4 regions of the Agarivorans sp. 2_MG-2023 genome follow, and region 3 is predicted to be linked to each of the others. Evidence: predicted binding sites of a transcription regulator. Region 3 holds the regulator's gene; each other region holds the start of a gene.

Region 1 (3,113 bases), on a different contig from region 3:
AAAAACTGCGCAGCCCCTACCCCAATTACACATTTAAACAGCGAATTTTATTACCGGGTTATTTATTTAAACTTGCTGATCCTAAGCACACTCAACCACAAGATCTTCATTGGTATGACCTTCAGCACTGGCAACACATGCAGCAAAGCCAGTGGAAGCGTTTAACTAAGCAGCAATGGTTAAATCCAGCGGCTTATCATCTCAGCGATTGTGAAAAAGCCTTAGACCTCAGTAAAGGACCAATACAGTTGTACCTACCTAAAAATGGCCAACAACCCGCCAAACGAGTATTCATTTGCCCTAACGATTGGCTCGTTAGGGCAAATGCTAAGCTACATAGCCGGTAAATTTAGCGCTTTCGCTCTTCAGAGGAATATTCGCGCATCATGCCTTCTACGGTTTCTACCATCTGGGTACTGCCGCAGAAAAACGGAATACGCTGATGAAGCTCGCTAGGAACAATGTCCATAATCCGATCAAAGCCATCGCTCGCTTTACCACCTGCCTGCTCAATCAAAAAGGCCATTGGGTTACATTCATATAATAAGCGTAACTTACCCTCTGGTGCCGAAGCCGTAGAAGGATATATATAAATCCCGCCTTTTAATAAATTACGGTGAAAATCAGAGACCAACGAGCCAATGTAACGCGAGGTATATGGGCGCTTAGTGTCCGGTTCTATTTCTTGGCAGTACTTAAGGTATTTTTTCACGCCCGTAGGAAACTTAAGATAGTTACCTTCGTTAATTGAATAAATCACACCATCTTCTGGAATGGACATATTCTCGTGAGATAAATAAAACACCCCTAGCGATGGGTCGCAAGTAAAACCGTGAACCCCATGACCCGTGGTATATACCAACATGGTTGAGGAGCCGTATACCACATAACCTGCTGCCACTTGCTGGTTACCCGGCTGTAAAAAATCTTCTAATACTGCAGGCGTACCACAGGGACTGATACGCTTATAGATAGAAAAAATGGTGCCTACTGATACATTTACATCAATATTCGACGAACCATCTAAAGGATCCATCAATACGACGTATTTACTGTCTATGGAGCGCGAGCTATCAAAACTCACAAACTCATCTTCTTCTTCAGAGGCTACACCACATACCTCACCACGGGCTTCTAAGGCCGCTTTAAATTTCTCGTTCGCATACAAATCTAGCTTTTGTTGTACCTCTCCTTGAACGTTTTCAATGCCCGTCGCACCAATAATATCAACCAGGCCGGCTTTGTTGATTTCACGGTTAACGACTTTAGAAGCTAAACGAATAGCCCCCAACAGCTGGGTTAGCTCCCCTGTTGCATCGGGAAACTGGTGTTGTTTTTCTATTATGTATTCACCAAGAGTTATCATTTTTATCCCTATTTATTAGCACGCTTCCTAATGAAAACCTTTTCAGTCCTCAATGTTATTTTGCAAGTATTTACGAAAAATTACTAGCGCCGAGGGATAATTGTCATACATATAATTGAAAAAAATATTTGCAAATTCTTTGAACAGGTAATACTGTATATCCATACACTGTATAAAAACACAGTTAAACTTCGACATTGACTTAGAGCATGGAGCGAACAATGGCACAACAAATTGAACAACTGCTACAAAGCAACAAGGTATGGCAAGGCAGCCAATGGCAACACAGTCATCTTGACGTTCATTCAAGTGGCTTTGAACAGCTTGACCAACAGCTACCTAACCATGGCTGGCCACAAGGCGGTATTACCGAGGTGCTTTATCAGCAACACGGTATTGGCGAATTACAGTTGCTGCTTCCTGCTCTGGCAAAATTGAGTCAACAATCTCGCTGGATCATTTGGGTAGCACCGCCATTTATGCCTAACGCGCCTGCCCTACAACAACATGGCGTAGACATAAGCAAAGTGATTGTTATTCGCCCAGAGCAATGTAGCGATATAACGTGGACCATTGAGCAAGCCCTAAAAAGTGGCTCATGCAGTGCGGTATTAGGTTGGGTAGATGGCTTAGATTTAAAAGCCAGTCGCCGTTTACAACTGGCTGCAGAACAAGGCGACAGCCTAAGTTATTTATTTAGACCGCTACAGCAACAACAGCAAAGCTCTAGCGCCAGTGTACGAATAGCCCTACACCCTAGTAAGGCGCCTAACCAAATTAACTACCACTTGCTAAAACGCCGTGGTGGCGCGCCGCTCTACGAGCAAAGCATGCCACGACTTAATTAAGCCAGTGCTAATGATGCAAGCAACACATGTACTGGATTTACCTTGATTTTCCTCAGCTCGCGCTGGACTTACTACAGCGCGAGCACCCCGCTGAGCACGCCTTGGCGATTCATCACAACAAGCAGATCATCCAACTTAACCAAGTCGCTTATCAGCTAGGTGTATATTTAGGTAGCTCTCTGAACACAGCCTACCAACTAGCGCCACAATTACATTTGTACGAACAAGCCGATTTATCGTGCGAGGCCTATTTCGACAGCTTGGCTCAACAAGCTTTACAGTATTGCGCTCAAGTTGCTTTACATGAAGAGCAAGGTTTATACATCAGCGGGGCTGGCATGCTGAGTATTTACCAGCAACCAGAAAAGCACCTAAAACAACTAGCAGAGCATTATCAGCGCCAGCAAGTTAGTTTTCGGATCGCTTACGCAGAAACAGCCATAGCCGCGCGTTGGTTAGTGCGCTCGCAAGATATAAAGCACCCTGAAACAGGTACCAAACATTTGCCCGACCTAGCTTTAAGTTATAGCGATCTTCCTAGTGCCCAAGTCACTAGCTTGCAGGCAATGGGTTTATATACCATCAAACAGCTTAGCAACCTGCCCCGTCCCGAATTGCGTAAACGCCTTGGTGAAGAGAGCTTAGGTGCTCTAGACCAAGCCCTGGGTTTGCAAAATACGCCGCTTACTTTTATTCAAGCAAAGGCCTGCTATCAACAGCGCTTCCCCTTATTAAGTGAAACTCACACTATCCAAGGTTTAAGCTTTCCCCTCAAGCAAGCCTGCCAGCATTTACAGCAGTGGTTAAGGCAGCGTCAGCTATGCAGTAACACCTTACTGCTTACTTTATCTTTTCGCGATAAACCCAGTGAGCAAGTAAGCCTTAAAAGCGCTCGCTTA
Region 2 (3,113 bases), on a different contig from region 3:
GCTTCTACTCCGACTAAGTTGTTACGTTCAAAAACCGCTATCATAATTGACAGTACAAACAGATCAAGCATCGACCATTTGCCGATAATGTCAATTATCCTATAAATAACAATACGTTGTCGATTATCTAAATTCATCTTGAATTGCAAGCTGAGCATAATCACGATTAAGCCAACAAGTTTCATAACTGGAACAACAATACTGGCTACAAAAACGACGATGGCAATGCCTACCATGTCGTCTTTTATTAAACTAATTACACCAGACATTATTGTTTCGTATTGAGGCGCTCCGCGGGTACTTAGCACGGTAATAGGCATTAGATTAGCGGGGAAAAGGCCTACTGTAGCGGCAATAACAAATGCCCAACACTTTTGCAGGCTGTTTGGGGTTCTGGTATGCACTCGCATATGACAGCGTTGGCAATGAGTTTGCTCTTCGGACATAGAAAGTTTGCAGTGTCTACAGAGCTTTAAACCCATTTGCTTAGCGGATGTGTACATAGCGCTCCCAGTATTCTGCTGGTTCTATCCGTTGAATCAAACGAGTAGACAACAATAGCGTAATACATATACACCAGAGGCCATAACCTAAATCAATATCTGCATATTCAACCAGTTTCACTAGGGCGACTAAAAAGCTGACGATATAAACCTCTATCATGCTCCAGTGAATCAAATCATCTTGAAAATGCAACGCAGTGGCAAGACCTGGCGCTTTCCAGCCCTTGCTTAACGACAACGATGTGTAACAAATAAGGCTAAAAAGCAGTATTGGTGCAATGAAACTGGCGATAACGACAGCAAAACCTACTAGGTAATAGCCGTGCTCCAACAGCAATACTGTGCCACGAAGAATGTTAGCTGAGCTGGGTATTCCCAAGAATGTAAAGCTTAATAAAGGGTAAGTATTTGCAAGAGACACCATAATTAAGCAGGTAAGGGCGAGTGCAAATTGGCTAGAAAATCGGGCTCTGTTACCTCGCGCTAAGGTATGCTTACAGCGTGGGCAAATAAGAACTTTACCGGCTCTGCAATGGGCGTGCGTATCCACTAAAAGATCACAACTTGGGCAAATGGATAGCTTTGATAACTCAGAAGATTTCATAATCTACATATTAGCCAAGTCGAGCCAACTATGCTGTAAAAATTTGTCACTAGTAGTTTAAAAATGAATGATGCATACTATCCTGTATATAAAAACAGTAAACGGAGGCAGCGGTGGCTGTAATTATTAAATATGTCGTCGAACGGAACGGTGTAGAGAAAATGACTTTTAGCTCAAAGAAAGAAGCCGATAACTACGACAAAATGTTAGATGTTGCCGATCAACTTACATTGTTGATTAAGCACGCAGAGCCAAAACTTAACGAGCAACAAGCAGAAAACTTAGGTTTTTACCTTTCATCGCAGCGCAACGCTTTACAACAGGTGCTAAAGGGCCAAGAGTTTGAGCCATCGATGATAGAAGAAGAGGCTTAAAGCTTGGAACAGGTATCAACACGTTATATCACGCTTGGCAAACAGTTAGACGCTATTTTAGACAAAGACCTACCTTACATATCAAGCTTAGCAAATTTTTCTGCTTTATTGTGGCTAGAGCTAAGCGATATAAATTGGGTTGGTTGTTATTTAACAAACCAAAACAAAGACACATTATTTTTGGGCCCGTTCCAGGGTAAACCTGCTTGTACCTCTATTACTGTAGGTAAAGGTGTGTGTGGCGAGGCATTTGCTCAGCAAGAAACTCTAAGAGTGGCTGATGTTCATAGTTTTCCTGGCCACATCGCTTGTGATAGCGCGAGTGAGTCTGAAATTGTGGTGCCATTCCGTTTAAATGGACAACTCTTTGGGGTAATCGATATTGATAGTCCTAAGCTTTCCCGTTTTGGTGCCGATGACCAAATTGGTATCGAGCATTTAGTTAACGTGCTGGAAAATAACTTGGCGGATGTGCATTTTTAATGGCTTTTCAATATACGCTCACTATAATAGCCGAAATCAGCCCTGTCGCTGTACCAGAAGAGATGTTTAAGAAAGGTCATCATGGAACAAACTAATAAACTGAAAAATAGTAAAGAAGTCATTCAATATTTGGCAATGCAATTTCCTAACTGTTTCTCTACAGAAGGTGAAGCTAAGCCACTTAAAATTGGTATTTTTCAGGATTTAGCTGAACGTCTAAAAGAAGACGAGAAAGTTAGTAATACTGTACTTCGCTCGGCACTGCGCCAATACACTTCAAGCTGGCGCTACCTACATGGCGTTAAAGTGGGTTCTAAGCGAGTTGACTTAGACGGTGTTGAAGGTGCTGAAATTGAGCAAGAGCATGTAGAACACGCGCAAAAAACCTTGAAAGAAAGCAAAGATAAAGCTTTTGCTAACAAGAAAGCGCAGGCCGAAAAAGCCGACAAAAATAAATCTGGCGAACGTAAGGCTAAAGCTGAATTTAAACGTACTAGTAAACCGAAACAAAGTACCAATAAACCAGCGGTAGAGAAAAAGCCGATTGAAAAAATCGACAGTAAAGATTTAGTTGCTGGGAAGCAAGTACGTGTATTGGTTGGAAAAACACCAATGCCGGGCCAGATCTCAGAAGTAACAAAAGATGGCATTGCTGTTACACTTAAAAGCGGTATGTTAGTTAAAGTAAAAGCAGAACATATCGTCGCATAATCGTATTTAGTAGTGAGAATAGGTGCCTATGAAATATTTGAGCCGTCTGTGGCTATTTTTTTTAACGCTTAGTTACTCAACTCTGTTGTTGGCTCAAACGCCTACATTAGGACAAGACGCGCTACCCACATTAAGCCAGCAAAGCCAACATGCAACAGCGGCTAAAAGGATCAGCGCTTTATACTCCCGTTCACACTACCGCAGTGTTCCGTTCGATGATGAACTTTCCAGCGAAATGTTTGATAAGTTCGTACAACAGCTCGATTACAATCGCAGCTTGTTTCTTGAGGAAGACTTTCTTCGCTTCGAGCGCTACCGATTCAGTTTAGATCAAGACATACCAGCAGGGCGTTTAGAACCGCTTTACTCTATGTTTGATTTGTCCCTTAAACGTCGTTACCAGCAATTAGTCTATTCATTACAGGTTCTCGATGAACC
Region 3 (3,113 bases):
ACTGCAAAGTCAGGCACCCACCAAGAGTGAATAACGTCTTCTGAAGTCATGAGGAAGCGGACTTTTTTCCCGATCGGCAATACCAAGGGGTGGTCAACTTCAAGCAAATAGTTTTTACGTTTTTCCAGTTTGCCGTTGACTTCATCCCAATCAGACGCCATTACACTGTAAAACTCTAAATCTTGGTCAAAGTACTTGTAGTGCCACTTCCACTGGGAACCCGTCACTTGAATAGTAATGTCGGCATCGGAAGGATCTTCCATTGCCAGTAAGGTTTTAGTGGCTGGAATCGCCATACCTATTAAAATAATAAAGGGAATGATGGTCCAAATAATTTCCACTTTAGTGCTTTCGTGGAATTGAGCAGGAACCGCTCCTTTGGATTTACGGTGATGGTAAATCGACCAAAACATAGCGCCAAATACCAAGACACCAATGGCACAACAAATATAAAAAATTGTCATGTGCAAGCCATAAACTTGCTCACTGATGGCAGTAACACCAGGACGTAAATTGAAAGACATCTCTTGCGCAAACAAATGCGGCGAAAAAAATGTCAGCACTAATAGCTGAATCCATCGGCCCACAGCGCTCTCCTTTGCAGTAGCCAACGACAACAACTTTCCATGCTAGGAAAGTAGCTGCGAATAAAGGGAAAATCCCCACCCCAAAAGCATAGGCTATTACAGCTAAATACAACCTACTGTTTATAAATTAACCCCTAAGTTAAAGAAATGTAAATACATTGTTGAGATTTTTATGGATAAAGACAAAAGATGTGATGTTAACGACAAAAGCCCAAATCAGAGTGATTTGGGCTTCAAAATAGGGAACTTATTGTTGAATAAGGCTTACATCCAATCAGCAGTGCGAATAATACCTACCGCTAAACCTTCTATTTCGATGTTCTGATATTCAAGATCAACTTCAATGGTTGATAACTCTTCATTTTCAGGGTGTAAGTACACCATCTTACCGTCACGCTCAAAACGTTTAACCGTAACATCTTCATCTAAACGAGCCACAACCACCTGTCCATTGTGTACCTGGGTAGTTTTATGCACGGCTAATAGATCACCATCCATAATGCCGATATCTTTCATGCTCATGCCCTGTACTCGCAGTAAATAATCGGCATGCGGATTAAATAAGTTAGCATCTACGGCATAATGAGATTCAACGTGCTCCTGCGCCAAAATAGGCTCACCTGCAGCAACTTGACCGATTAACGGCAAGCCTGGTTCAGGCTCTACAGTGGCTTCATTTGCACTAGCCGGCAAGTATGCTTCGCTAATACGGATCCCTCGCGACGCACCAGGAATCATTTCAATCGCACCTTTTTTAGCTAAAGCTCTAAGGTGTTCTTCTGCTGCATTAGCCGAGCGGAATCCTAGCTCTTTAGCAATTTCGGCACGCGTTGGAGGCATACCAGTATCGTTAATATGGCGGCGAATAAGTTCAAACACTTCTGTTTGGCGGGGCGTTAAGGGCTTCATAGTCTACCTGTAAGTTTATACAGCACACTGTTAGTATATACAGCATACATTTTGACGCAAGGTTTTATATTAATTCTGATTTTGTTACTGTTGATTCAAAGTGATAGGAGGCAATAATGGCCATTGAGATAGTCGAAATATCAGCCCAATATGACCAAGATCTACAGCGAATAATAAAACAGGTTGGCCAAGAATATGGCGCGGTAGGTGAAGGCTTTGGCCCCTCAGATGCTGAAGTCGATAATATGAGTCAGCACTATACACTGCAAAATCGTAGTAGATATGTGGTCGCTTTGTTAGATGGCAAGGTCGTTGGCGGCTGTGGCGCTGCGCCTTTTGCCGATAGTGAAGATACCAGTGAGCTAAAAAAGCTATTTTTACTGGAAGAAGGTAGAGGCCTAGGTCTCGGTAAAAAGCTCTCGTTAGCCTGTTTAGCATTTGCCTTAGAGCAGGGATTTTCTCGCTGTTACCTAGATACGCTTAGTAATATGTCGGCAGCAATTAAACTCTACGAAGGCCTCGGTTTTGAACACTTATCTGCACCTTTACAAGGTACAGCCCATAATGGCTGCGATGTTTGGATGCTAAAGCAACTTTGAGCGCAAAATGGTACTGCAACAAAGAGCAGTATTATCGACTAAAACCAATCGAACTTAGGGTTCGCCTTTCTCGCTTACGCCAAACTAGCATTCCCAGCATCCCCGCAAATAAAAATACCGAAGCTGGCTCACTTACTCTTGTCGCCTCTGCAACAATCAGCACAGGGTTAATGTCTATCCAGAAATAATCGTTATCATTTTGAACGAGAGGACTACGGAAGATGCGCTCAACTTCTGGCTCGGTAATCAATGTGCGATTGTTGAGACTTGGATTCATTAGGTAAGCGCCAGACAAATGCGGTAGGCCTAAATTGTGGCCTAACTCGTGAGCAAGCAACTCTCCGCCTAAACTGCCGGCGGCGTAACTAGATTCAACCACAAAATCGTTTCCAAAATACTCCCCACAACCCACTATCCCTCGATTGATTTGCGAGCCGCAGGCGCTAATTGTGTCGATAAAATAAAAATTGACCACATTAGAGGGGCCAACATGCTGACTAAAAAGTTGGCTCACCTCCGCGCGGGTAGTGATATCCAATAGCTCGGGAAAGACCAATTCGGTGGCGGTACCAATGCGGATATCAATGATGTTTTGGCCAAAAGTCGCTTGAGAATAAATGCTATCAAGAGCAGCTTCTTGAGTAGTAATAAAAGCGGCATGAACAAAGGGAGTGGTAAGTAGTGAAATGCCAAAAATAGCCGCACGTGTAAACAATTTCATGATGGGTTCCTTAGCCGGGTAAGCCTAATCTAAACCATGAGTGACCAATTTTAACGATAGCAGCCAATTCTAATTAGGCAAAGATTCACAGCAAAACTAGCTTACTTTGAGTAAGTTTTCTCGCTTGGAGCAGCAGTATATTCCAAGCCACTGTTTACGCAGATTTTGCATCAAATCAAAGCCAAATTTTGATAAGTCTGCTACTCTATGCCCTGTATTCATTCACCACTATAAGCTCTTTGAGATGTTACATTTACCCTCTCCAATATTGGCCATATTGCGCTCTATCATTGGCTT
Region 4 (3,113 bases), on a different contig from region 3:
CAACTCGCGCTGAAGCGGGTGACGTTGCTAACGCAATCTTAGACGGTACTGATGCAGTAATGCTTTCTGGTGAGTCTGCTAAAGGTAAATACCCTGTAGAAGCGGTATCTATCATGGCAACTATTTGTGAGCGTACTGACGCAGTAATGCCTTCTAACCTAGATCCAGCACGTGATAGCGGTAAACTACGCATCACTGAAGCGGTATGTAAAGGTGCTGTTGAAGCGTCTGAGAAGCTAAGTGCTCCTCTTATCGTTGTGGCTACTGAAGGCGGTAAATCAGCTAAGTCTGTTCGTAAGTACTTCCCTAAAGCGAACATTTTAGCGATTACTACTAACACTAAAACATCTGCTCAACTTTGTTTGACTAAAGGTGTTTACCCACATGTTGTTGATAGCATTGAAAGCACTGACGCATTCTACGCTCTAGGTAAAGACCTAGCGATGGAATCTGGTCTTGCTAACAAAGGCGACATCATTGTGATGGTATCTGGTGCCTTAGTACCTTCTGGTACAACTAACACTTCTTCTGTACACGTACTGTAATTTTACGTTTACTGAATTGAAGTAAAAAAGGCGCCTTAGGCGCCTTTTTTATGGCTGCTATTTACTCGGTTTTAGCTCAGCTAAATGAGCCATATCATTCAAGATTGAATCAATTTGCTCCAAGGCTAAAGCACTCATGTTAATCGCCCGTGGATAAAGGGGTTGATGGCGATCATCCTGCCAATGATTTACCCAATAATTAGTCGACAGCAAAAACTCTCGTGCATATTCTTCATTTACCGCTAAACACCCACGTAAACATACATCTAAGTAGGTTTGTAAAATGGGGCTATTCGCTTGTGGGTGCCAATACTCCTTTGCCACATAGGTATAAATCTTAACAACTTCACCAGGCAAATCGTCGAGCAAATCAAGTTGTTGAATATCAAGCAGTACACGGTCGTAGTCTTGTTCTCGCTTATCTAATTCTGGCAAGAATGTCTCGTCAAACGGAATCAGTACCCCGTTTACGCTAGCATTACTATCTGGAGTAATAACTACGGCAGAACGGTCTTCGGCACTCTTTAAACCGCTCCAATAACGCTGATATCCGTGTAAGCGCGCCGCATAGGCATGTTCTCCGGGAAAGGTGCACTGGCGGCAATCAGTATCAATTAAACTGCCATAACCAAAAATGTAAATCATCGCTCACTCCGAGTAAAAAATAGTATCGCTGACTTTATCGCGAACAAACTAAAACAAACCTAGCTGCGGGCTATTGCTAGAGACATGATAATGAAACTGTTGAGGCTTAGATTGAGATGCTTGACCAGCAAGCCAAGCTAATCCGCTTTCTAACTCGAACAATAAAGGCATACGGTGATGATATTGCGTTAATTGACTGCTCGCATTTTGAGTTAGCACTACCAGCCGAGCTTGCTCATGTTGGTGTTGGCGAATATATAAAGCGCCTAATAGCAGCAAGTGGCTATGATCTAGACGAAATTCGAAACGTTCGTGATTGCGCCATTCATGCCAGGCTTTAACGGGAAGTAAACAACGCTGACTTAACCAAGCTTGGCTAAACATAGCTTTATCTGCAGCGGTTTCTGCCCGAGCGTTAATGATTAACTGACTCGTCTGAGGATGCTGAATTCCCCAGAGATAGTGCTCACAAGTTAGTTTTCCTTGCGTAAAAGTTATCGCAGGCAAAGACTCGCTGGGTCGATATTGCTTAGTTTCACCAAAATCTAAAAATAACGAATCTACGCCAATTACTTGTCGTATTTCGTATTCGCCACCAATCATCACACTGCCGCACACGTTTTGCGATCCCTACCCTTATGTTCTGTCTGCTATCGCTAGCTAATAGTAAATACAAACAGTAACATAATCTGCAGTAAAGGCTTTCAATCTAAGAGTATTTAAGAGGTAGCATGGATACAACAACTCGCAAAATGCACGAGCGAAAACGCATTGCCTTAGTGGCTCATGATCATAAAAAGAGCGCGCTAATAAAATGGGCTAAGATCCACCAAGAAGCATTAGTACAACATCAGTTATTTGGCACTGGCACTACCGGCACCTTATTATCACAACAGGGCTTTGAGGTAGAAGCACTATTAAGTGGACCGATGGGCGGTGACCAACAACTGGGAGCGATGATCGCAGAAGGGAAAATAGATTTAATGATCTTTTTCTGGGATCCATTAGATGCGGTGCCTCACGACCCAGATGTAAAAGCCTTGCTACGCTTGGCTGCGGTATGGAACATTCCTATGGCAACAAACCAAGCAACGGCTGACTTTATCTTAGCCAGCCGTCATTTCAATCAGGAGTTTTCGGTAGATGTTCCTGACTATGCAGGTTACCTGAAACAACGCACAAAATAAGCAGCACGTTATGCGGCTGTTTGGCTCTCTGCTTCACCCGCTCGGATCCTAAATAACTTCCCCGAGTGAGTACGGTTAGCTTTGTAGTCAGGCTGTAAAAAGCGAGGGCGAATTGATTTTAAATGCTCAATCTGTTCCTCGTTCAATTTACCCACTGGCAAGCCCAGGGCTTTGTAACTTAATAATGGTCTTGCTGCCAAGTTAATCATCATGTCAACGTTACTACGCTGTTCTTGCACATGCTGCTGATTAATCGGTTTAAGTACCCCGTTCTCCAACAAGTTAACCACTGCCGGTTCGTTGAGAGGCAAACTTAAAACACTGCGTCGAGCAATAATAAACTCACGTAGGATCGCTCGTTCAGAATGATCTAAACACGCAACCATTGACGACAAACGCTGTAGCTCTTTGCGATGTTGAACTGCCCCACTTAAGCTAGTCACTAACAACAGCAAGCCACGGCTAATAAAATAGGCTAAACCCACTACGCAACTAAAGGTAAGCACTAAGCTCAGTTGGCTATTTATGCTGGCTTCGGGTAGCCATTGGTTTGGTATCATTAACAGCAAACCACTAGCGATTAGTAGCCACGCCATTAAAATGTCTAATACCCCCCAACGGGCAATTAAACGACTTAAAAATTCCATTGTTTCACTCTCCTGACAAAAAGCTGACTCTTCGCAGGTAGTGAAAGCAAGGGCTATGCCAGATAACAAACTGGCCGCATTAAGCGGCC

Evidence for each region. The regulator LexA, encoded in region 3, represses DNA repair genes until DNA is damaged. The targets are predictions, from matches to a motif close to TACTGTATNNNNATACAGTA.
Region 1: the regulator LexA is predicted to act here: its motif matches at 1,518-1,537, upstream of imuA (translesion DNA synthesis-associated protein ImuA).
Region 2: the regulator LexA is predicted to act here: its motif matches at 1,188-1,207, upstream of Q4549_RS02105 (YebG family protein).
Region 4: the regulator LexA is predicted to act here: its motif matches at 1,853-1,872, upstream of Q4549_RS16740 (SOS response-associated peptidase family protein).

What each region holds. Positions count from the first base shown of each region.
Region 1 is NZ_JAUORQ010000001.1:339,180-342,292, reverse strand. Features, by position in the region: gene Q4549_RS01500 (DUF1853 family protein) at 1-347, shown strand, start outside; gene fbp (class 1 fructose-bisphosphatase) at 350-1,366, opposite strand; gene imuA (translesion DNA synthesis-associated protein ImuA) at 1,588-2,214, shown strand; gene Q4549_RS01485 (DNA polymerase Y family protein) at 2,241-3,113, shown strand, end outside.
Region 2 is NZ_JAUORQ010000001.1:485,703-488,815, forward strand. Features, by position in the region: gene Q4549_RS02095 (paraquat-inducible protein A) at 1-446, opposite strand, end outside; gene Q4549_RS02100 (paraquat-inducible protein A) at 487-1,053, opposite strand; gene Q4549_RS02105 (YebG family protein) at 1,221-1,481, shown strand; gene Q4549_RS02110 (GAF domain-containing protein) at 1,485-1,964, shown strand; gene proQ (RNA chaperone ProQ) at 2,046-2,675, shown strand; gene prc (carboxy terminal-processing peptidase) at 2,704-3,113, shown strand, end outside.
Region 3 is NZ_JAUORQ010000014.1:42,587-45,699, forward strand. Features, by position in the region: gene coxB (cytochrome c oxidase subunit II) at 1-524, opposite strand, end outside; gene lexA (transcriptional repressor LexA) at 852-1,496, opposite strand; gene Q4549_RS18450 (GNAT family N-acetyltransferase) at 1,613-2,095, shown strand; gene Q4549_RS18455 (PEP-CTERM sorting domain-containing protein) at 2,127-2,816, opposite strand; gene plsB (glycerol-3-phosphate 1-O-acyltransferase PlsB) at 3,061-3,113, shown strand, end outside.
Region 4 is NZ_JAUORQ010000011.1:140,321-143,433, reverse strand. Features, by position in the region: gene pykF (pyruvate kinase PykF) at 1-545, shown strand, start outside; gene Q4549_RS16745 (gamma-glutamylcyclotransferase family protein) at 603-1,190, opposite strand; gene Q4549_RS16740 (SOS response-associated peptidase family protein) at 1,239-1,808, opposite strand; gene Q4549_RS16735 (methylglyoxal synthase) at 1,922-2,377, shown strand; gene Q4549_RS16730 (super-infection exclusion protein B) at 2,386-3,024, opposite strand.